DNA from 2 places in the Bradyrhizobium sp. 45 genome. Region 2 is predicted to be linked to the other one. Evidence: predicted binding sites of a transcription regulator. Region 2 holds the regulator's gene; the other holds the start of a gene.
The links. The regulator LexA, encoded in region 2, represses DNA repair genes until DNA is damaged. The targets are predictions, from matches to a motif close to TGTTCNNNNTGTGTTCNG.

Region 1: a site for LexA is predicted at 3,802-3,819, ahead of IVB42_RS33715 (putative DNA modification/repair radical SAM protein). Genes of this name have one in related genera too.

Annotation. Positions count from the first base shown of each region.
Region 1 covers NZ_JADPIX010000143.1:254,171-266,144, reverse strand. The annotation lists gene IVB42_RS33730 (error-prone DNA polymerase) at 1-1,463, opposite strand, end outside; gene IVB42_RS33725 (DNA polymerase Y family protein) at 1,460-3,052, opposite strand; gene IVB42_RS33720 (DNA repair protein) at 2,949-3,737, opposite strand; gene IVB42_RS33715 (putative DNA modification/repair radical SAM protein) at 3,900-5,135, shown strand; gene IVB42_RS33710 (UdgX family uracil-DNA binding protein) at 5,135-6,577, shown strand; gene IVB42_RS33705 (inorganic phosphate transporter) at 6,676-8,304, shown strand; gene IVB42_RS33700 (M20 aminoacylase family protein) at 8,392-9,564, opposite strand; gene IVB42_RS33695 (GMC family oxidoreductase N-terminal domain-containing protein) at 9,765-11,384, shown strand; gene IVB42_RS33690 (metallophosphoesterase) at 11,572-11,974, shown strand, end outside.
Region 2 covers NZ_JADPIX010000100.1:129,767-141,740, reverse strand. The annotation lists partial or broken gene IVB42_RS15615 (ComEC/Rec2 family competence protein) at 1-498, shown strand, start outside; gene IVB42_RS15610 (hypothetical protein) at 637-1,071, opposite strand; gene lexA (transcriptional repressor LexA) at 1,565-2,266, opposite strand; gene glp (gephyrin-like molybdotransferase Glp) at 2,443-3,654, opposite strand; gene IVB42_RS15595 (hypothetical protein) at 3,893-4,084, opposite strand; gene IVB42_RS15590 (HAD family phosphatase) at 4,252-4,878, opposite strand; gene IVB42_RS15585 (alpha-hydroxy acid oxidase) at 4,893-6,026, opposite strand; gene IVB42_RS15580 (S41 family peptidase) at 6,330-7,667, shown strand; partial or broken gene IVB42_RS15575 (EAL domain-containing protein) at 7,945-10,676, opposite strand; gene IVB42_RS15570 (Flp family type IVb pilin) at 10,819-10,920, shown strand; gene moaC (cyclic pyranopterin monophosphate synthase MoaC) at 10,930-11,472, opposite strand; gene trpC (indole-3-glycerol phosphate synthase TrpC) at 11,474-11,974, opposite strand, start outside.

The DNA of each region.
Region 1 (11,974 bases), on a different contig from region 2:
GGGAATTCGATCAGCTCGGTCGCGAGCTCGACTGCGAGGTTGATCATTGAATTCTGCGGATCGAGGCCGGCCTGCCTGACCTGCATGTCGTTGAGGCCCTTGCCCCAGCTTCCCCAGACGGTGTCGGCGAGTGCGGCAGTGACGTCCTCGGTCAGGCCCAGCGCCTTGCCGACGTCGCGGATGGCGCTGCGCGGGCGATAATGAATGACGGTGGCGATGATCGCGGCGCGATGGCGGCCGTAACGCCGATAGACATATTGCATCACCTCCTCGCGCCGCGAATGCTCGAAATCGACGTCGATGTCGGGCGGCTCCAGCCGCTCCTTGGAGATGAAGCGCTCGAACAGCAGATCGACCTTGGTCGGGTCGACCGAGGTGATGCCGAGCACGTAGCAGACCGCCGAATTCGCCGCCGATCCCCGCCCCTGGCACAAAATGTTCTGGCTGCGGGCGTAATGCACGATGTCGTGCACGGTGAGGAAGTAATGCGCGTATTTCAGATCGGCGATCAGTGCGAGTTCTTTCTTCAGGGTGGCGCGCAGCTTGTCGTCGATCTTGCCGCCAAAATATTTGTCGACACCCGCCCAGGTCAGATCCTCCAGATGCCCCTGCGCGGTCTTTCCCGGCGGCACCGGCTCATCCGGATACTGGTATTTGAGCTGACCGAGCGAGAAGGTGATCTTGTCCGCAAAGCGCATGGTCTCCGCGACAGCGTCAGGGAAATCGCGGAACAGCCGCGCCATCTCCCTGGGCGTCTTCAGAAACCGCTCGGCATTGGCTTCCAGCTTCCGGCCGATCGCCTCGATCGTGGTCTTTTCCCGGATGCAGGTCAGCACGTCCTGGAGGGGACGGCGCGCGGGGTGGTGATAGAGCACCTCGTTGGTCGCAAGCAGCGGCACTTTTGCTTTTGCGGCGAGATCATCGAGCTGCGCGAGGCGACGGCGATCGTCGCCGCGATAGACCAGACTCGCCGCCAGCCACACGCCCTCGGCGCGACTTGCCTTCAGCTTGGCGAGGATGTCCTGCGCTTGCGCCGCATCGAAGCGATGCGGCAGCGTCAGGATCAGGAGCTGGCCTTCGGAAAACGCAAGGAGATCGGCGAAGGTGAGATGGCATTCGCCCTTCGCGATCCGCGTGATGTCGTCGCCGCGCTTGCCCCGGGTGAGAAGCTGGCACAGCCGGCCATAGGCGGCGCGGTCACACGGATAAACCAGGATATCCGGCGTGCCGTCGATGAAGACGATGCGGGTGCCGATCAGAAGCTTCGGCTTGTGCAGCACCTTGTCATTGTCGAGCTCCTTGTAGGCACGCACCACACCGGCGAGCGTGTTGTGATCGGCAATGCCGATCGCGGGAATGCCCAGGATGCTGGCCTGGTGTACATAGTCGCGCGGATCCGAGCCGCCGCGCAGGAAGGAGAAATTCGTGGTGATGCCGATCTCGGCATAAGCGGGCGTGTTCATGCGAAGAGACCGTGCACATACCAACCGGGAGGAGCGGGCTTGCCGTCGTCGTCGAAGCACTCCCCCTCGTAAAGACCGTCGCGAAAGATCCAGAAGCGTAGGCCTTCGGCATCCTCGATACGAAAATAATCCCGTGTCAGTTGCTTGCCGTCCTGCCGCCACCATTCCATGGCGATGCGCTCGGGGCCCTCCACCCGCACCACCGCATGCTGCGCGCGGCGCCAGGTGAATTGATGCGGCGGCCCGTCGGGCACGGTCGCGAACGGCACATTGATCGGCTCAGGCTTGTCGAACAACCGCAACGGACGCAGCGGCGGCTCACCCTCGGTGCGCGCGGGCCATTCGGCCTGCATGGCCACGGCGAGATGATGCTGGGCAGGCGCCGCCAGCACCGCACATTCAGGGATATGGGTATCCTCAGGCAGGTGCACGACGACGCGCTTTCCGCCGATGCGCGCGGCGATGCGGTCGATCAGCGCGGCAAGCTCGTCATTGTCGTGGACATGGGCGTCGAGATCGCGCTGCTCCTGCACCACGATCTCGGTGCGGCTTGCCGACAGCCGCACCATGTCGAAGCCGAAGCCGGGATCGAGGGGATCGGCGAGTGCATCGAGACGCTCGCGGAACAGCCGGTCGACGACCGCGCTCCGCGTCACGGGACGTCCGGTTTCGACCATGATGGCGCGCACCGCGCCGTCGGTACGGAAGAAGGCAGCTTCCAGGCGGCGCGCGCCCTTGCCCTGCTTCTCCATCGACGCGATCAACGTATCCGCCAGGCGCGACAGCGTCATCGCGATCATGGTGTCGGTCGCGATCGGCTCGGCAAAGCGTTTCTCCACGATGTAATCAGGCGGCGGCTTTCGTGGATTGATCGGCGCATCGCCCTGCCCCAGCGCATGCGCGAGCAGCGTGGAGAACCGCGCACCGAACCGCGCCGTGATTTCGCTCGGCGTGCGCGAGGCGACATCGCCGATGGTCTTCAGGCCGGCGCGTCGCAGACCGGTGGTAATGGCCTCACCCGCGCCAAGTGCGGACACCGGAAACCGACTGATTGCCGCCGCCTCCTCGCCATCGGCAACGATGGTCCCTGAAGATTGCCGCGTCAGCGTGCGCGCGCAGACCGAGGTGCCGGCGATCGCCGCGCTGACGGCAAAGCCCTGGCGGTCGAGGGCGCGGACAAGGGTTTGCAACAGCGCAGCCTCGCCGCCGAACAGATGCGCGCAGCCGGTGATGTCGAGGAACAGCCCGTGCGGCGGATCGAGTGCCACCAGCGGCGTGAAACGATCGCACCAGTCGGCGATGTCGCCGATCGTCTTGGCATCGGCCACGGCATCGGCGTCGAACACCTTTAAATCAGGACACATCGCCCGGGCATTGGCCAAAGGCTGGCCGATATGCAGACCGAGGCGCTCGGCCGCCTCGTCCAGCGCATGGATCACCAGCGCGTTGCTGTCCTTGGCAACGACGATGCTGGGCGCATTATTTTCATGCAGTCCGACGTTGCCGAAGAACCGCTGGATCCGATCGATGGGCAGGCGCGGCAGCCACAGGCTGAGGATACGCCGACGATTCAGAGAACTGGCACTCATCACATTTCCATTCCATGATCCACCGGCCGCACGGGCCATGACGATTGCGCAGGAGCTCGGCATCGAAGCGCGGCGCCCCCCAGGCACTCCACATCGCGCCCGGCGGCGAATGCGCCGCGCGCAGCATCCATCTGGTCTCGGCGGTTGAGGGTAAAGGTTGCGCGGCCATCCGCAGCAGCAAGCCGGTGACACCAGAAGACTGCGCAGCCAGCGTCAGCTTGCGGCTCGCAACCAGATCGAACTGCCTCGTCTCGCCCCAGAGCTCGAGCACGATCGCACCCAGCGCGTCGCAGGCGAGCGCATCGGCCGCCGTGCGCAACGCACTCTCCACGTCGGCGGCGCGCACCATCACCATGCGGCGCGGATCGAGACCGATCTCGGTGAGCCCGCTCATCGACAGCGCACCGGTTTCAATTTCTGAAAAATCCTGCCGCACCCACAGCAGCGGTTTGCGTGCCGTCACGCGCCCCGCAAGTCCGGTGACAAAGCCCGTCGCGGCCGCGCCCTGACGTCCTTCGCAAAATACCTCGTGGATTGCCGCGCGTGCGAGCCCGCCCTTCAGCGCGCTGTCGGCCTCGCGATGGCCGAGCGCGACACGGTCGCGATGATGCACGACCTCCGCCGTCTCGATGCGCTCGATCTGGCCGCGCAAGGCTGCAAGCGCGCTTGTTCGTGCGCCGCTCATATACGCCGCTCCTCAAGGGTGATTGCCGATGGCTCTCAAAAAGAGAACCAGCGGCTAGCTCATTTGTTCATGATATGTTCTAATATAAAGCTAACGACGCCCCGGGAGTCAATCGAATTGGCGGGCCTTGGGATTCATGAGCTGAATCAAAGGGATTCCAATATGGACGTGCAACGCAAGCTGGAAATCCTGGCGGACGCCGCCAAGTACGACGCGTCCTGCGCCTCCAGCGGCACCGAGAGGCGGGATTCCAGCGACGGCAAGGGCATGGGATCGACCGCGCCCGGCATGGGCATTTGCCATTCCTACGCGCCGGACGGTCGCTGTATCTCGCTGCTCAAGGTGCTGCTGACCAACGCCTGCAATTACGACTGCCTCTATTGCGTCAACCGGGCCTCTTCCAACGTGCCACGCGCCCGCTTCACCATCGACGAAGTCGTCAAGCTGACGCTCGACTTCTACCGGCGCAATTACATCGAAGGACTGTTTCTCTCCTCCGGCATCATCCGCAACCCCGACTACACCATGGAGCAGGTGGTAAGCGTCGCGCGCAAACTGCGCGAGGAGCATCACTTCCGTGGCTACATCCATCTCAAAACAATCCCCGAGGCCGACGATGCATTGATCTCCGAGGCCGGCAAATATGCCGACCGTCTCTCCATCAACATCGAGATGCCGCAGGAGACGAGCCTGCAGCAATTCGCGCCCGAGAAGGACGTGCGCGCGATCCGCCGCACAATGGGCCGACTGCGGCTGAAGCTGGACGAGGCCGAGGAAAGCCGTAGCGCGAAGACGAAAGCCAAGCCGCAGCGCTTCGCACCGGCCGGCCAAAGCACGCAGATGATCGTCGGCGCCGACGCGGCCTCCGACCACACTATCCTCCACACCAGCGCCAATCTCTACAGTTCATACAGGCTGAGGCGCGTCTATTATTCCGCGTTCAGCCCGATCCCCGATGCCAGCCGCGCGCTGCCTCTGCGCGCGCCGCCCTTGCTGCGCGAGCACCGACTCTACCAGGCCGATTGGCTGATGCGGTTCTACGGCTTCGACGTCGGCGAGATCGTCGACGACAGTGCGATGCTGCCGCTCGACATCGATCCAAAACTCGCCTGGGCGCTGCGCCACCGCGACCGCTTCCCGCTCGACGTCAACCGGGCCAGCCGCGAGGAATTGTTGCGCGTGCCGGGCTTCGGCACCAAGGCGGTCGAGCGCATCATCGCGGCGCGCCGCACGACCACCATCCGCGTCGCCGATCTCGCGCGGCTGCATGTGCCCCGGAACAAAGCGCTGCCGTTCATCGTGCTGAGCGATCACCGGCCCGCGCCGCACCGCCTCGACGAGGCACGGCTGATCGAACGGTTCAAGCCGAAGGCCACACAACTGGGATTTGGCTTCTGATGCAGTACATCACCCTCGAGAACGAAACCGATTTCGACGGCTGGCGCAAAGCCGCGCGTAGCCTCGTGCTTCACCAAATGAAACCGGTCGATGTCACCTGGACCGTGCAGGGCGGCGAAGCGGAGCTGTTCGCGCCACCCTCGCCGTCTCCGCTGCCGGCCGGTGGCGATAGCACCTTCAACGTGCCAGCAAAATTCGTCGAGCTCGCCAAGGCCGCGATCCTGCATCGCGATCCCGAGCGTTTCGCGATCCTCTATCGCCTGCTGTTTCGGCTGAAGGACAATCACGACCTCATCGAGGTCGCGACCGATCACGACGTGGCGCAAGTCGCGGCCATGGCAAAGGCGGTCTACCGCGACGAGCACAAGATGCATGCCTTCGTGCGCTTCCGTGAGATCGGCAGGGAACGCGAAGCACACTACGTCGCCTGGTTCGAGCCGGAGCATCACATCGTCGAGCTCGCCGCGCCGTTCTTCGCCAAGCGCTTTGCCGACATGCCCTGGTCGATCCTGACGCCGGATTTGTGCGCGCATTGGGATGGCCACGCGCTCTCGTTCACATCAGGCGTCAGCAAGAGCGAGGCACCGAGCGAAGACCGGCTGGAGGAAACCTGGCGGCGCTACTACGCCAGCATCTTCAATCCGGCCCGCCTGAAGGTGAAGGCAATGCAGACCGAGATGCCGAAGAAATATTGGAGGAACCTGCCCGAGGCTTCGATCATTAAGCCCCTGATTGAGGACGCCGAGCGCATGACCGGCGCCATGATCGTCAATGCCCCAACCGATCCGCACAAGCCTCAAAAGCGGCCGGAGGCTCCGATGAAACGCAAGACCGCTGCCGACGATCTCGAAGCGCTCCGCGAGGAGGCCGCCCACTGCCGCGCCTGCCATCTCTACAAGGACGCCACCCAGACCGTGTTCGGCGAGGGTCCGAAGTCCGCCAATATCATGCTGGTCGGCGAACAACCTGGCGACAAGGAAGACCTCGCCGGCCATCCCTTCGTCGGTCCAGCCGGCCAGATGCTCGACAAGGCGCTGCAGGAGGCCGGCGTCGACCGCAAGAAGGTCTATGTCACCAACGCGGTGAAACACTTCAAATTCGTACCGCGCGGCAAGATTCGCCTGCATCAGAAGCCGAATACACCGGAGATAAAGGCCTGCCGACAGTGGTATGAACGAGAAGTCTCCGTCATCCAGCCCGATCTCATCGTCGCGATGGGCGCGACCGCCGCGCAGAGCGTGTTCGGCAAGATCACCCCGATCGGAAAGAACCGCGGCCGGCTCATAGACCTGCCCGACGGTCACAAGGCGCTGGTGACCGTGCACCCGTCCTATCTGCTGCGGCTGCCCGATCCGGAAGCCAAGGCGCTGGAATATCAGCGCTTTGTTGAAGACCTGAAGATCGTCGCCGGTTTGCAGAAGAAAGCCGCGCGCGCCGCCTGAATACAGGCGGGAAAACCCCTTTCAGGCGCCGTCTGTCATCCAGCCTTCAAATCAATCGCGGACAATAGCCCCTACAGAAAGTTAAGGGGCGTCCAGACATGACCGATGTTGCATTCGACCGCGCGGTAGCAGATCCCCCGCCGATCCAGCCGGCCTCGCGGCCAAATCTCGACAAGGGCTTCAATCCGCTGACGATGATCCTGTTCTTCGGCATCCTCGCCGCGGGTCTGCTCTATGTGGCCTACAGCATCTATTCGGATGTCGATGCGACCGGCACGCGGGTCACGAGCTACCTGCCCTACATCCTCCTTATCGTTGCCCTCCTGATCGCGCTCGGTTTCGAATTCGTCAACGGCTTCCACGACACCGCCAACGCGGTAGCGACCGTGATCTACACCCATTCGCTGCCGGCCGAAATCGCGGTGATGTGGTCGGGCTTCTTCAACTTTCTCGGCGTGCTGCTCTCGTCCGGCGCGGTGGCCTTCGGCATCGTCTCGCTGCTGCCGGTCGAGCTGATCCTGCAGGTCGGCTCGAGCGCCGGTTTCGCGATGGTGTTCGCGCTGCTGATCGCCGCGATCCTTTGGAACCTCGGCACCTGGTATTTCGGCCTGCCGGCCTCTTCCTCGCACACGCTGATCGGCTCGATCATCGGCGTCGGCGTCGCCAACGCGCTGATGCGCGGCCGCGACGGTACCTCGGGCGTGGACTGGGGCAAGGCCACGGAGATCGGCTATGCGCTGTTGTTGTCGCCGCTGGTCGGCTTCGTCTGCGCCGCCGGCCTACTGCTGCTGCTCAAGCTGATCATCAAGAACCCGGCGCTCTATGCCGCCCCTGAGGGTCACAAAGCCCCACCGATGTGGATTCGCGGCCTGCTGATCCTGACCTGCACCGGCGTCAGCTTCGCCCATGGTTCGAACGACGGCCAGAAGGGCATGGGCCTGATCATGTTGATCCTGATCGGCACCGTGCCCACAGCCTATGCGCTCAACCGCGCATTGCCGGAGTCGCAGGTCGCCCAGTTCGCGAAGGTCTCGGATGCCGCCTCCAAGGTGGTTGCGGCCAAGGGCGCCGGCCATGCGATCATCGGCGATCCCCGTCCTGCGGTGACGCAGTACGTCACCTCGCATCACATCAGCGAAGGCACCTACCCTTCGCTGTCAGTGCTGGTGAAGGATGTCGGCGAGCAGGTCGCGAAATACGGTTCGCTGAACAAGGTGCCGGCGGAAGTCGTCGGCAACACCCGCAACGACATGTACCTGACTTCGGAAGCGATCCGATTCCTGATGAAGGACAAGGAAAACGACCTCAGCAAGGAAGAGGTCGCGACCTTGAACGCCTACAAGGGCGGGCTAGACAGCGCGACCAAGTTCATCCCGACCTGGGTGAAGGTCGCGGTCGCGATCGCGCTCGGCCTCGGCACCATGATCGGCTGGAAGCGCATCGTCGTCACCGTCGGCGAGAAGATCGGCAAGACCCATCTCACCTACGCGCAGGGTGCCTCCGCCGAGCTCGTCGCCGCCGCCACGATCGGCGCCGCCGACGTGTTCGGGCTGCCGGTCTCGACCACCCACGTGCTGTCGTCCGGCGTCGCCGGCACCATGGCCGCGAACGGTTCGGGTCTCCAGGTCGCCACCATCAGGAACATGGTGATGGCCTGGGTGCTGACCTTGCCCGTCGCGATCCTGTTGTCGGGCACGCTGTACGTGATCTTCTCGCGGATCTTCTGAAGCCGATCACTTCACTCGAAGACAAAGGGCCCGTGCGATGCGCGGGCCCTTTTCGTTTGTGCTTTCGGCTTGATCTTGCGCTTGGCCTTACGATGCCGCGAGCGATTGCTCGACCAGCTTGACCCAGTACGACGTGCCGTAAACGATGGCCTCGTCGTCGAAATTGTAGGCGGGGTGATGCAGGCCGGCGCTGTCGCCGTTGCCGCAGAAGATGAAGGCGCCGGGGCGCGCCTCCAGCATATAGGCGAAATCCTCGCCACCCATCAGCGGCGACATCTCGAGCACATTGGCCTCGCCCGCAACTTGCCCGGCGATGCGACGCGCGATCTCGGTCTCCGCGGCGTGATTGTTCACCACGGGATAATTCCGCTTGTAGTGCAGATCGATCTTGGCGCCTGTGATCTGCGCCACGCCCGCCACAACCTCGTGGACGCGCTTCTCCACCAGCTTGCGCACCTCCGGCGACAGCGTGCGGATGGTGCCCCTCAGTGTCGCGGTTTGTGGAATCACGTTACGGGCATTGCCTGCGTGGAACTCGCAGATCGAAATCACGGCCGATTCCAGCGGATCGACGCTGCGCGCAACGATCGACTGCAGCGCCGTGATCACCTGTGCACCGACCAGAACGGAATCCACACATTTGTGCGGCCGCGCGGCATGGCCGCCGAGGCCCTCGATCATGATATCGACCTCATCGGTCGCCGCCATGATCGGACCCGGCCGGATCGCGAACGAGCCCACCGGAATGCCCGGACCGTTGTGCATGCCGTAGACCTGCTCGATGCCGAAGCGCTCCATCATGCCGTCCTTGACCATGGCCAAGCCACCCGCGCCGCCCTCCTCGGCCGGCTGGAAGATCACCACCGCATCGCCGGCGAAGTTGCGGGTCTCGGCGAGATAACGCGCAGCACCGAGCAGCATCGCGGTGTGGCCGTCATGGCCGCAGGCGTGCATCTTGCCGGGAGTCTTCGAAGCGTAAGGCAGGTTGGTCTGTTCCTCGACCGGCAGGGCATCCATGTCGGCACGCAGGCCGATGGCCTTGAGGCCCTCGCCGGCCGGCTTGCTGCCCTTGATCACGCCGACCACGCCGGTCTGGCCGATGCCCGTCACGACCTCATCGCAGCCGAATTCGCGCAGGCGGTCCGCGACGAATGCTGCGGTGCGGTGGACGTCGTAGAGCAGCTCCGGATGCTGGTGGATGTCCCGGCGCCAGGCCTGAATATCGGGTTGAAGGTCGGCGACGCGGTTCACGATGGGCATGGAGGGTCTCAAGCTTTGTTGAAAATGCAGGCCTGTCTACCATGCAAGCACCAGTCCACCCAACTGGCGGGGATCTGGGGTAGCTCTGTCCTCCCGTCATGGCCGGACTTGTCCCGGCCATCCACGTCTGACTATTAGAACGGAAAGTGCGTGGATGCCTGGGACAAGCCTGGGCATAATGCCTATTGGGTGGAAGCAGAATGCCAAGGCGGCTCGAAGGTGAGTTTGACTATATTGTCGTTGGGGCCGGCACGGCGGGCTGCATCGTCGCCAACCGGCTGTCGGCCAATTGCAGCAATCGCGTCCTCCTCCTCGAAGCCGGCGGCGACGACAACTGGATCTGGTTCCACATTCCCGTCGGCTATCTCTTCGCCATCGGCAATCCGCGCTCGGACTGGATGTTCAGGACCGAGGCCGAGCCCGGCCTGAACGGCCGCTCGCTCGCCTATCCCCGTGGCAAGGTGATCGGCGGCTCCTCGGCGATCAACGCCATGATCTCGATGCGTGGACAGGCCGCCGATTACGATCACTGGCGCCAGCTCGGCATGACCGGCTGGGGTTATGACGACGTGCTGCCGCTGTTCAAACGGCTCGAGGATCACTTCCTCGGCGCAAGCGAGCATCACGGCGCCGGCGGCGGCTGGCGCATCGAGGCGCCGCGGCTGTCCTGGGACATACTCGATGCCGTGGGCGATGCGGCCGAGGAGATGGGCATCAAGCGCATCCCGGATTTCAATACCGGCGACAACGAAGGCACCAGCTATTTCCACGTCAATCAGAAGCGCGGCCGGCGCTGGTCGTCGGCGCGCGGCTTTCTCAAGCCGGTATTGAACCGCCCGAACCTGCGGCTCGAAAAGCATGTGCTGGTCGATCGTCTGATCATCGAACAGGGCCGCGCCGTCGGGGTGCGCTTCATCCAGAACGGCGAGATCATCGAGGCGCGTGCGAAACGCGAGGTGGTCCTCTCGGCAGGCGCGATTGGCTCGGTACAGGTGCTGCATCGCTCCGGCATCGGACCTGCCGACTGGCTGTCGCCGCTCGGCATCGACATCGTGATGGACAAGCCCGGCGTCGGCCGCAATCTGCAGGATCATCTGCAGCAGCGCGCGATCTACAAGGTCGAAGGCGTGCGCACACTGAACGAGACCTATTACAACCTGGTTCGACGCGGCCTGATGGGCCTCGACTACGCCTTCCGCCGCCGCGGGCCGTTGACCATGGCGCCGTCGCAGCTCGGCATCTTCACCCGCTCCGATGCGACGCGCGCACGCGCCAACATCCAGTTCCACGTGCAACCGCTGTCGCTCGACAAGTTCGGCGATCCCCTGCACCGCTTTCCCGCGATCACGGTGAGCGCCTGCAATCTCCAGCCGACATCGCGTGGCACCGTACGTCTGCGTTCGGCGGCGCCGGACGAGAAGCCCATCATCGCGCCGAATTATCTTTCAACGGACGACGACCGTCAGGTCGGCGCCGATGCCATCCGCACCACCCGCCGCCTGATGCAGCAGAAGGCCTTGGCAAAATACCGCCCAAGCGAATATCTGCCCGGCCCCGCCGTCGGCGACGACGATGCCTCTCTTGCCAAGGCCGCCGGCGACATCGGCACCACCATCTTCCATCCCGTCGGTACCGCGAAGATGGGCGCAGCAAATGATCCGATGGCGGTGGTCGACGAACGCCTGCGCTTCTACGGTCTCGGCAGCCTTCGCATTGTCGATGCCTCGATCATGCCGACCATCACGTCTGGCAACACCAACACGCCGACCGCGATGATCGCCGAGAAAGGCGCGACGATGATTTTGGAGGATGCAAAGTGAATGCGTAGCTTTGATCGGGCGTAGCGAAATCCAGGGAGTATCGTAAGTCTGGTCCCGTGTTCCGCTACGCTCCATACGGGCTACGCGTCCAACCACCTCACGAAAACGTCATCGCGTCCGGGAATAAGTCCCCTCCTCTCCCAATCACATCTCCGAAGCCCAATTCCGGGCGGAGTGGAGCTGCGCGATGAGCGGACACGATCACGGTGAGGACGGCTTAAGCCGCCGCAAGGTGTTGGAATGTATGACCTGGGCGGGCACCGGGGTGCTCTGGACCGTCACCGGTGGCGTCCCGCGCTCGCTCGGCATCATCGATTCCGCGCAGGCTGCGACCGCGGCGGCGCCCGGAATGACCTTCCTCCAGATCAGCGACAGCCATGTCGGCTTCGACAAGCCGGCCAATCCCAACGCGCTCGGCACGCTGGAGGAAGCCGTCAACAAGATCAACGCGATGCCGGTCAAGCCGTCGTTCATGATCCACACTGGCGACATCACGCATCTCTCCAAGGCCGCCGAGTTCGACAATGCCGATCGCATCATCTCGCAGAGCAAGCTCGACGTGCACTACGTGCCCGGCGAGCATGATTTCC
Region 2 (11,974 bases):
GCGGTGCGGGGCAGGGACGGATATCTGCACCTGATCAGGACGAACAAGGACGGCTTTCTGCTCAAGGAATGGCTCGCTGCCGACGCCGATCCGCGCGATGCGGGCAGAGCCTCGCTTGCCGATGGCGTGTCCTGCGACGAATCCGGCTGCGTGACGCCACTGGCCGACGGGAGGCTGGTCGCGCTGGCACTGCGCGTCGACGCTCTCGCAGACGATTGCAGTCGGGCCGCCCTGGTGGTGACGACTCGTCCCGCGCCGCCCGATTGCGCGGCGATGGTGGTCGATCGGCAGCGGCTCGCCAGCCAGAGCGCGCTGGCGCTGACGCAGCGTGGTGACGGTTTTGTGGTTCAGGCAGTGAGGGCGAGAGGCACGAGCCGCCCCTGGTTGCCGGCCGGCGCCGGCGAGGGTGATTTCGACGGCAGCCTCGCGCCAAAGTCGACCGCGCCTCGCATCAAGGACGCAACGCCGGCGGACACCGACCTGCAAGCCGACGATTGATCTGATGGTGCGGAGCAACGCAGTGGTTCGGTGCGTCCGTTCGGATTCGCGGGGCGCAAACCACACCATCTCGCCGGCCACGGCCGGCGATGGCGATTCAATCCTGACCTCCGACCTCGTAGCCGGAGGGCGGCTCTGTCAGCCGATCGGCAGGTGCGTGACGGTCGGCTGCCTGTCGGCGGTGATCTGCGCCTTGTGCTCGCGCTCGGTGACCGACTGAGTCACCGGCAGTTGCAGCACCGTCGCGCGCTGGCCTTCGACGAGCTGCGTCACCAGCACGTATTTGCCGTCGGGGAATTCGATCGCATCATGATGGCGGTCGGGAACGTGCGGATCGATCTTGCCGAACTTGCCGACGCGGGAATTGATGGTGCGCGTCCAGATCCAGCGATTGTCGTAGCGGACGTCGTCGGCGAAGGCGAGCTCCGTCCCCGGCAGCAGGCAGACGGCGACGGACGGATCGGCTGCAGAGGCGAAGCCGCGCGTCGAGGTGCCGCGGAAGCTTGTCGTGACGATCGTCTCGCCGACTTCGGCGGGGCGCGACGCGACGGCATGTAGGCTGTAGTCACACATCGGGTGCTCCTCATGCTGGGATAGCAACCCGCGTCTCTTATCGAGGCGCAGGCCTCTATCAGAGTGGAAGCACGAACGCTGTGCTTGGTTGTGGGCAAATCTGCGGCTGGCTTCCGCAAGCCGCGATCACATTATCTTTCCCGAATTCAATAGGAACAAAGCTCGCCGCGATGCATTCGGGAGGCGCGTACGCGAACATTGCCAACTTGGCTGCAACGGCCGAACTTGACCGCTGGTCGCTGTTTCCTCGAACAACCGAGCCGCGAAGCGGTGCTGCTTGAAGCGGTGCTGCTTCGTCGGCGTGGCGAGGAGCCAGCGTTGGAGGAGGGGCCGGATAGTCTGTGCAGAACCAGAAAGGCTATCCAGCCGGAGCGGACGATGATCCGCTCCAATCTCTGACCGGCGATGCCGATCGGAAGCGCGCGAGGCGCCAAGCACCTCCGGCATGAAGTGCTTCCGATATGAAGTACTGCCGATAGAAAGACTCCCGGTATCAGTACTTCCGGTAAAGCCCGATCAGCTTGCCCTGAATCTTCACCCGGTTGGGCGGCAGGATGCGGACCTCATAGGCCGCGTTGGCGGGCTCGAGCGCGATCGAGGCGCCGCGACGGCGGAAGCGCTTCAGCGTCGCTTCCTCGTCGTCGATCAGCGCCACCACGATGTCGCCGGTATCGGCGCTCTCGTTGCGCTGGATCAGGGCCATGTCGCCGTCGAGAATGCCGGCTTCGACCATCGAGTCGCCGCGCACTTCCAGCGCGTAATGCTCGCCCGAGCCGAGCATGTCAGGCGGTACGCTGATAGTATGGCTGCGGGTCTGCAACGCCTCGATCGGCGTGCCGGCCGCGATGCGGCCCATCACCGGCACCGCGACGGGACGTTCGCCCTCGTCAGCGGGCAGGCTCGCGCTCGCACGCACCTTGCCGAGATTGCCCTCGATGACGCTCGGCGTGAAGCCGCGGCGGCTGCCAGCGGCTGCCTGGAGCTCCGGCAGCTTGATGACTTCAATCGCACGGGCGCGGTTGGGCAGGCGTCGGATGAAGCCACGCTCCTCGAGCGCCGTGATCAGGCGATGGATGCCCGACTTCGAGCGCAGATCGAGCGCATCCTTCATCTCGTCGAAGGAGGGCGGCACGCCGCTTTCCTTCAGACGTTCACTGATGAACCGCAGAAGCTCGTATTGTTTGCGCGTTAACATCTCGACCAAAGTCCCCCGGTTGATGTCGTCCGATTCCGAGACGCTGAATTCGGCCATAAGCCGCTGCATGCTCGAAACAAATCATGAACAGACACTATATGTTCGATACATGTTCCGCAACTGCTTAATTTACCGTGAACAGAGCAAAGTGCGCGGAACGCGCGTTGCGGGGGCGCTCAGACGGGGAGCCGCAACACTTCGCAAGCCGTGCCGGCTTCGGCCTTCGGCGCGAATGGTGCGCGGACGAGAAGTACCTGTGCTGCAGCGAGATTCGCAAGCAGCGAAGAGTCCTGATGATTGACGGGAACAACGACGCGTGTGCCATCGTCACGCTCCTCAAGATGCGCGCGCAGATAGTCCTCGCGCTGGTCGTTGGCGCCGACGTCGCGGCCGAGCACGGCGCGTTCATGGCGATGGTGAATCACTGAACGGCCCGACAGGGCGCGAATCAGCGGCACCATGAACAGGAAAGCGCACACGTAGGACGATACGGGATTGCCCGGCAGGCCGATCACACCCATTGCGCCGAGTCGCCCGTGCATCATCGGCTTGCCTGGCCGCATCGCGATCTTCCAGAACGCCATCGCGATGCCTTCGTCCCGCAGTGCCTGCTGGACCAGATCGTGGTCGCCGACCGATGCGCCGCCGGTCGTGATCAGGACGTCGGCGCCGCTCTCGCGGGCGCGGCGGATGCCGGCGGTGGTGGCCTCGAGCGTGTCGGCGGCAATACCGAGGTCGATGGTCTCGGCGCCCTCGCTGCGGGCGAGCGCGTGCAGGGCGTAGCCGTTGGAATAGACGATCTGGCCGTGGCCGGGCGTGGTGCCCGGCATCACCAGCTCGTCGCCGGTGGCGAGAATCGCGACCTTCGGACGCCTGACAACGGCAAGGTGCGGATGATTCATCCCGGCGGCGAGCGCGAGGTCTCGCTCGGTCAGACGGCTTCCCTTGCGCAGGAGCACGTCGCCCTCGCGGAAATCGACGCCGGCGGGGCGGATGTGCCGGCCGGCGATCGCGGCTTCCTTGATCGTGATGCGCTTGCCGGCGGCGACCGTGTCCTCCTGGATCACGACGGCGTCCGCGCCAAAGGGAACGACGCCGCCGGTGAAGATCCGCACGGCCTCGCCGGCTCCGACCGTCCCCTCGAACGGTCGGCCCGCTGCGACTTCGCCGATGACGGTGAGCTCCGAATCGATCGTCGCGGCGTCGGCCGCGCGCACCGCGTAGCCGTCCATCGCCGACATCGCTTGCGGCGGCTGCGTGCGCCGCGCCACGACGTCACGCGCGAGCACGCGATGGTAGGCCTCGTCGAGGGAAATCATTTCTTCCGGCAGCGGCTCTGCACCCGCCAGCACCGCGGCAAGCGCGTCAGAAACCGGCATCAAGGCCACGGCGAAAACTCCTGCTCGGCACGTTCGGGCGAATGTTCCGCACGTCTTCTAGCCGAGCGCAGGCGCAGAGGCAAAAGCGGCTGAGCAGGCACAGTCATCCCGCCCCTTCACATTGTTCCGGAAGGCAGGATCAAGCGCGTCGCGGCATGATCCGAAGGAGGTCACAGATCGGCAGGAGAGTGGTCATGGAAGCGACGAAAATCATGGCAAGGCGAGAACGCGCCATGGCCTGAATCGATCAGCTCCCTGCCTGCCCGGGAGTTACGTCGGGCGCCTTGGATCCCTGATCCTTGTCGGGCAGCGGGTCGGCTTGGGATTTCAGGTCGGCGGCCTTGCTCACAAGCTTGGCGGAAAGGTCCGAATCTGAAGTTGTCCTCGCGAATTCAAGAAGAAGAGAGGCCTGCTTGGTGAGGTAGGTTTTGCCCAGCACGATGATGCATCCGTCCGTAGAAGTCCCGACGGACTCTAAGAGTCCGGAAGGCGGTATTCCGTTCCCGGAACTCTGTATAAAAATGTACAAAGTGATCCGGTTCCTCAATTTTTCAAAATTGGTCCGTCGGGCCGTGCCGTCGTGGGTTTCGCGACAACGGACCGTCGTCAAATGCCCAATGCCTTCAATGCGTTCCCGACGTCACGCGGCGAGGTCACATGCACCGCCGTCAAGCCGCGCGCGCGCGCTCCCTCGATGTTTTCGGCAAGATCGTCGAAGAACACGATGCGCCCGGCGGGCACGCCGATCGCCGCAACGACGTGGTCGAAGGCCTCCGCATCCGGTTTGCGCAGGCCGATGCTGGACGACAAATACAGCTCGCGGAAATGGCCGAGGAGGTCGGCATATTCCCTCGAGAAATGGTCCACGTGCGGCCGGTTGGTGTTGGAGAAAGCATAGAGCGGCATCTGTTTCGCTGCGCGCGGCAGCAGCTCGGCGATGTCAGGCATTTCGCCGGCGAAAATCGCGTTCCAGCCTTCCAGGAACTGCGCATCCGAAATGCCGATTCCGAGCGAGGCTCGCAATGAGGCGAAATAGTCCTCATCGCTGATCTTCCCCATCTCGTGCAACCGATAGGCTTCGCTGTCCCGCACATAGCGCGCGACGATGGCTTCGGGCTTGCAGCCGGCATGTCCCGCCCAGCAGGCGATCGCCTTGGAGAAATCGATATCGAGCACGACGCGGCCGAGATCGAACAGGAGCGCATCCGCGCTGCCGGGAGAGAGCGATGTCACCTGCGTCCTTTCACTCAGTATCGATACGGCTCGTGGTCGAACAGCGGAAACGCGCTGAACACACTCGGCGCGTTGGTTGCGGTCGCCTGGTGCAGGCAGGATTTGTTGACCTCGGCGAACGAGGTCGCACCCAAGAGGCCGAGGCAGCGCAGCACTTCGTCCTCGAGCAGTTCCAGCATGCGCGCCACGCCGGCTTCGCCGGCCGCCGCCAGCGCCCAGCATTGCAGCCGGCCGATGCCGACGAGGTCGGCGCCCGCCGCGATCGCCTTGACGATGTCGGTGCCGCGACAGACACCGCCATCGACCATGATCTTGGCGCGGCCGTTCACGGCGTCGACGATCTCGGGCAGCACGTGCATGGCGCCGCGACCGTGATCGAGCTGACGGCCGCCATGGTTGGAGACGTAGATCCATTCGACGCCGTGATCGATCGCGATCAGCGCGTCCTCCGGCGTCGCGATGCCCTTGAGGATCAGCGGGATCTTGAACTTGTCCTTGATCATCTTCACCGTCCGCCACTCCAGACCCTTCTGGTAATCGCCCCCGGTGGCGCGCAAGCGGCTCTCGCGAACGTAGCGCTTGGCGATGTCACGTTCGCGGCGGCTGTAGTGGGCGGTGTCGACGGTCAGGCAGAAGGCGGCGTAGGCGTTCTTCTCGGCCCGGCTGACGACGTCGGCGACGAAGGCGTCATCGCCGCGCACATAGAGCTGGTAGAGCCGCAGCGCGTCGGACGCAGCTTCGGCGGTCTTTTCTAGGCCGGGCTCGGACACCGAACTGAGCATGTGCGCCGCACCGAAAGTGCCGCAGGCGCGTGCCACGCTCGCCGCACCATCCGGATCGAAGATCTCGAGCGCGCCGACCGGGGCGAGGACCACGGGCAGGCGCATCTTGCGGCCGAACTGTTCGACCGAACCTGTAACCTTGCGAACATCGCGCAGCACGCGCGGGCGGAAAGCGATCTCGTCCAGCGCCATGCGGTTGCGACGCATCGTGGTCTCGGTCTCGGCCGCGCCGACGATATAGTCCCATGCATTCTGGTTGAGGTTGGCGCGGGCTTTCCGGATGAATTCATGCAGATTCTGGAACGGCTCGGTGCTGGCGCCGAGCTCGACGTTCCTTTCCGGTTGGATGCGGGGTGCTTCGTTCATTGTTATCCTCCCGAGAATTTGAAGCCTTCCCTGATCGCCTAACCCGTCCGGGGCGCCAAAACCATCCTAAAATGGCATGGCTGCGAGGCGCGGGCCGGCCGGCCGACCCCCGCTGCGCACGAACCGGTCCTGCAACGTTGCCGAAAGTTTAGGTCCGGACCAACCGATTTTTACGGTGTACCCGCCGGCGTGGCATCCCGGCCTTGAAGAAACCAGAATGGTATTGTGAGAAGCAGGCTGGATCGCCATTTGCATGGCGGCTCCCAGCCCACCGAACCGCGAAGCAAAAAGGCCAGCCTATCCATGCGGAAAACCCTGCTGTTTCCACTGGGCGCGCTCACCGGAGCGTGTCTGACCCTTTTGGTAGCCAGTCCGCACGGCGGCGTTTGGGCGGCACGGGCGGCAGCGAGCGCGGATGACGCCTATTCCAAGCTCAATCTGTTCGGCGAAGTGTTCGAGCGGGTGAAGGCGAGCTATGTCGAGAAGCCTGACAATGCCAAACTGATCGAAGGCGCGATCACCGGCATGGTGACCTCGCTCGATCCGCACTCGCGCTACATGAACGACAAGGCCTGGACCGAGATGCAGGAGACCACCTCCGGCGAGTTCGGCGGGCTCGGCATTGAGGTCACGATGGAGGAGGGGCTGGTCAAGGTCGTCTCGCCGATCGACGACACGCCGGCATCCAAGGCCGGCATCATGTCGGGCGACCTCATCAGCAAGATCGACGGCGATGCCGTGCAGGGCATGACGCTCGAGCAGGCCGTCAACAAGATGAAGGGGCCGGTCGAGACCCAGACCAAGCTCACGATCGTGCGCAAGGGCGCCGACGCCCCGCTCGACGTCGCGATCAAGCGCGAGATCATCCATGTGCGTCCCGTGCGCTTCCACGTCGAGAACGGGGATATCGGCTATATCCGCGTCACCTCGTTCAACGAGCAGACCACCGATGGCCTGAAGAAGGCGATCGCATCGATCACCAAGGAGGTTCCGCCGGAGAAGCTGGTAGGCTACGTGATGGACCTGCGCAACAATCCGGGCGGATTGCTCGACCAGGCCGTGTCGGTGTCGAGCGCGTTCCTGCAGCGTGGCGAGGTCGTCTCGACCCGCGGCCGCAATCCGGAAGAGACCCAGCGCTTTACCGCCCATGGTGGCGACCTCACCAAGGGCAAGCCGCTGGTGGTTCTCGTCAACGGCGGCTCCGCCTCAGCCTCGGAAATCGTGGCCGGCGCGCTGCATGACCACAAGCGCGCGACGCTGATCGGCACGCGCTCGTTCGGCAAGGGCTCGGTGCAGACCATCATTCCGCTCGGCACCGGCAACGGCGCGCTGGCGCTGACCACGGCGCGCTACTACACGCCCTCGGGCCGCTCGATCCAGGCCCAGGGCATCGCGCCCGACATCGAGATCCTCCAAGACGTGCCGCCCGAGCTGAAGGGCCGGATGGACACCATGGCGGAGTCCCAGATGCGCGGTCATCTCCAGGCAGCCGACGGCACCGAGCAGACCGGATCGCAGTCCTATGTCCCACCGGAAGCGAAAGACGACAAGGCCCTGCATACGGCCTACGACTTCCTGCACGGCCAAACCGCGAATGCGGTCGCCGCCAAGCCGGCGTCGAAGGCTGCGGTGCCGAACTAGGCGCTCGCGACGGTAAGGTGTTGATCGCCCGGGAGCGGATAGCCGTTCCCGGGCGAACTTGTTTCGGGACGCTGTGTCAGCTCGGGTTCATGGCCGCGAAGGTGGCCTCGTAGCAGTCATCGCGCTCGGCCCAGCGGCGGGCGCGGTCGCGCTCGACCAGACCTCGCCGCCGGGATGAACCCGCAACTCCAGCAATTGCATGACCTCCGCGACACCTGCGTCGTGTGTATCGAGGAGAGCTTCTGGGAATGCCGCTGCGCCGACCACGAGGTCCGAACTAGCTTGCCTCGCGGCGGCGGCCTTCGTTGCCGCCGCGCCGGGCGAGACGGCTGCGATGAGCTGCGAACAGCTCCAGCACCTTGTCGGCGGGCTTTGCGGCGCTGAACAGATAGCCCTGCATCTCGGAGCAGCCGAGCGCGCGCAGCAACCGCTGCTGCTCCTCGGTCTCGACGCCCTCGGCCGTGGTGGTCATGCGGCGGGCGGCCGCGAGATTGACGACCGCCTGCACGATGCTGGCGGAGCCGTCGGGGCCGGCGATGTCGTTGACGAAGCAGCGGTCGATCTTGATCTTGTCGAACGGGAAGCGGTGCAGATAGCTCAGCGAGGAGTAGCCGGTGCCGAAATCGTCCAGCGCGATGCGGACGCCGATGGCGCGGAGTTGATGCAGGATCGCAAGCGCCGTGTCGTCGTCGCGGATCAGCACCGCCTCGGTGATTTCGAGCTCGAGCCGGCTCGCCGACAAATTGGAGGCGGCAAGCGCCGCCATGATCTTCAGCGCCAGCGTGCCGCTCTTGAATTGCACCGGCGAGACGTTGACGGCGAGGCGGATGTCGTCAGGCCAGTTCGCCGCGTCCCGGCAGGCGGTCGCCAGCACCCATTCGCCGATCTCGTTGATCAGGCCGGTGTCCTCGGCGATCGGAATGAACTCCGCCGGCGAGACCATGCCGCGCTCGGGATGGCGCCAGCGCACCAGCGCCTCGCAGCCGGTGATGCGGTCGACCTTCAGGCTGAGGCAGGGCTGGTAATACACCTCGAGGCCGCCTTCGAGCCCGCCTTGAGCGATGGCGTGGCGCAGGTCGATCTCGAGCTGCCGCCGCTCGTGGATCTTGGCGTCCATCTCCGACTCGAAAAAGCGATAGGTGCGGCGCCCCGCGGCTTTGGCGGCGTACATCGCCATGTCCGCGTTCTTCAGGATCTGGTCCAGCGCCGTTCCATGTTGCGGCGCCAGCGCGATGCCGATGCTGGCGTCGGTGGCAAGATGATGCCCCATGCAGTCGAACGGCGCCCGGATGGCCTCAAACACCCGCGCGACGAGCTCGCTGACCTGATCCGGCGATGTCACCGCGCTCTGGACGATGGCAAATTCGTCGCCGCCGAGGCGCGCCACGAAGTCCGCCGGCCCCGCACAGCGGTGGAGGCTCTGCGCGACCGACTTCAGGAGCTCGTCGCCGACGAGATGCCCGAGCGCGTCGTTGACGCCCTTGAACTCGTCGATGTCGATGTAGTGCACCGCGAGTTGTTCGCCGCCGGCGACGAGATCGAGTTCCTGACGCAGATGCTCGTGGAACATGGTGCGGTTGGGCAGGTCGGTCAGTGCGTCGTAATGAGCGAGATGGGTGATGCGCTCCTCGATACGCCGGCGCTCCGTGATGTCCTCATGCGTCGCCACCCAGCCGCCGTCCGTGAGCGGTTCGTTCACGATCTGGATCGAGCGACCGTCGGAGGTCTCGACCACCATGGAATTGCGCACGTGGACGTCGCGCAGGACCCGTGCGACATACTGGTCCGCATCGCCGGTGAACGAGCCGGTGGCTTTGCGGTGTGCAATGATGTCGTGAAAGCTGCAGCCGGGTCTCACGATTTCGGCCGACAGCCCGTACATCTCGATGTAGCGCTGATTGCAGATCACGAGCTGCTGCGAGGCGTCGAACAGCAGCAGGCCCTGGGTCATGTTGTTGACGGCGCGGTCGAGACGCTGCTTTTCCAGCGTCAGCCGTTCCCGCGAAAGACGATGCTGCTCCAGGAGCTTGCGAACGATCGCGATCAACACGCCCGCGATGGCGAGCGCGGAAGAGGCCGCGACCGAGATCAGGATGCCGATCTGCTCGCGCCAGTCCGTCAGGGCCGTCGCGCGCGTCGTGGTGGCCATCATCAGGATCGGGAAGTGAGGCAGGGCATGTGAGGAAATCAGCCGGTCCTCGCCGTCGACGGGGCTCATGAAGCGGCCGGTAAAATGGTCGAGCCCGAAAACCCTTTGATGCGCGAACGGACCGTTCTTGAAATTCCGTCCCATCAATTCACTGGAATGGGGATAACGGGCGAGCATCGTGCCGTCCCGGTGCAGCATCGAGATCGTCGTGCTTTCGCCGAGCACGGCTGACTCGAAGAATTTTTCGAAGTTTGCCGGCTCGATGCCGCGTCCGACCACACCCATGAATTCGCCGTTCGGTCCGACGACCTTGCGCACGATCAGGATGGTCCATGCGCCGGAGATGCGACTGTAGAGTGGCTCGATCAGGACGTCGGGAGCGTCGGGATCGTACCGGAAGGTCTGGAAATAGGCGCGATCGGCAACGTTCACGTTCGGGGCCGGCCATGCCGCCGACGAATTGATCAAATTGCCTTCGGCATCTATGATATTGACGCCGCCCATGTAGGGCAGTGCTCGATCTTCGAACGCAGCATCCGGTGGAGGTCCTGGCCGGCGAGGCGCTTGCGATAGTCCGCCGCACTGGTGATGCCGCTTGCGCGGACGTAGTCGACGAAATCCTTCTGGATGACCGCGAAATCCTGCAATTGCTGGTCGAAATGATGGGCCAGCATCAGCACGGTGTTTTCCAGCTCGCGCCCGGAGCTGCGCAGCGCACGTTCGCGGAAATTCTGCGCCATCAGCGTCGCGCCGACGGCGATCGCAGCGATCAACAGCGTGCCGCCCACCACCAGCCAGCGGATCGGTCCGCTGCGCACGAAGGCCTGGTCAAAAAGGCGACTGCCGAATCCCGTCATCATGATCGATCGTTGTCGTGCACACGCCAGGGTCAATTCTTGGCCCCGGAAACATCCGTTGGTTTACGGGAACGGAGTGGAGGCGAAGTTAGCAAGCTGGGTTAATGGGCCGTGAAGGGACCCTCGCAAAAGCAATCAATATGCGATCGAGTATGGGCTGATTGCGCTCGCGATCGTCGCCGTGGTGGACGGCCTGGGCAGCAAGCTCAATTCAAAATTCGGGTCGATCAGCGCGTCGTTGAAGTAGCAGCCGCAATCAGACGCGGTAATGGCCGGACTTGCCGCCGAGCTTCTCGACCAGATGGATGCCTTCGATGCGCACGCCGCGCTCCACCGCCTTGATCATGTCGTAGATGGTGAGGCAGGCGACCGAGACGGCGGTGAGCGCTTCCATCTCGACGCCGGTCGGGCCCGTGACCTTCACGCTGGCGCGGACGAGGCAGCCCGGCAGCGTTGCGTCTGGCTCGATCTCGACCGTCACCTTCGACAGCGCGAGCGGATGGCAGAGCGGGATCAGCTCCGCGGTGCGCTTGGCGGCCATGATGCCGGCGATGCGGGCGGTGCCGAGCACGTCGCCCTTCTTGGCGTTGCCGGACACGATCAGGTCAAGCGTCGCCCTGGTCATGACGACGCGTCCTTCCGCGACCGCGAGCCGCTCGCTGGCGGGCTTGTCCGACACGTCAACCATCCGCGCCTCGCCGGAGGCGCCGATATGGGTGAGGGCAGGGCCGGTCTTGGTCTTGGACTGGGTCTTGGACTCGGACTTGGCTGGTTTCGTCGCGGTCGGCTTGCGGGCCATGTCAGCGCGTGCCCGTCGCGCGCGCCGTCGTCTCGCGCGCCAGCAATGTGCGCGTCGCAGCGGTAACATCGGCTTGCCGCATCAGGCTCTCGCCGACCAGGAAGGTCGACATGCCGACGCGCTCGAGCCGGGCGAGATCGGCGGGCGTGAAGATGCCGCTCTCGCCGACCATCAGCCGGTCGCCGGGGATCAGCGGCGCCAATGTTTCGCTGGTCGCAAGCGTGGTTTCGAAGGTGCGCAAATTGCGATTGTTGACGCCGATCATCGGCGAACGCAGCTTCAGCGCGCGGTCAAGCTCGGCGCGGTCGTGGATCTCGATCAGCACGTCCATGCCGTGGGCGATGGCGGCATCCTCGAGCTCCTTGGCCGCGGCATCATCGAGCGCCGCCATGATGATCAGGATGCAGTCGGCGCCGTGCGCGCGGGCCTCCGCCACCTGATAGATGTCGAACATGAAATCCTTGCGCAGCACCGGCAGTGACGTTGCCGCGCGGGCCGCCAC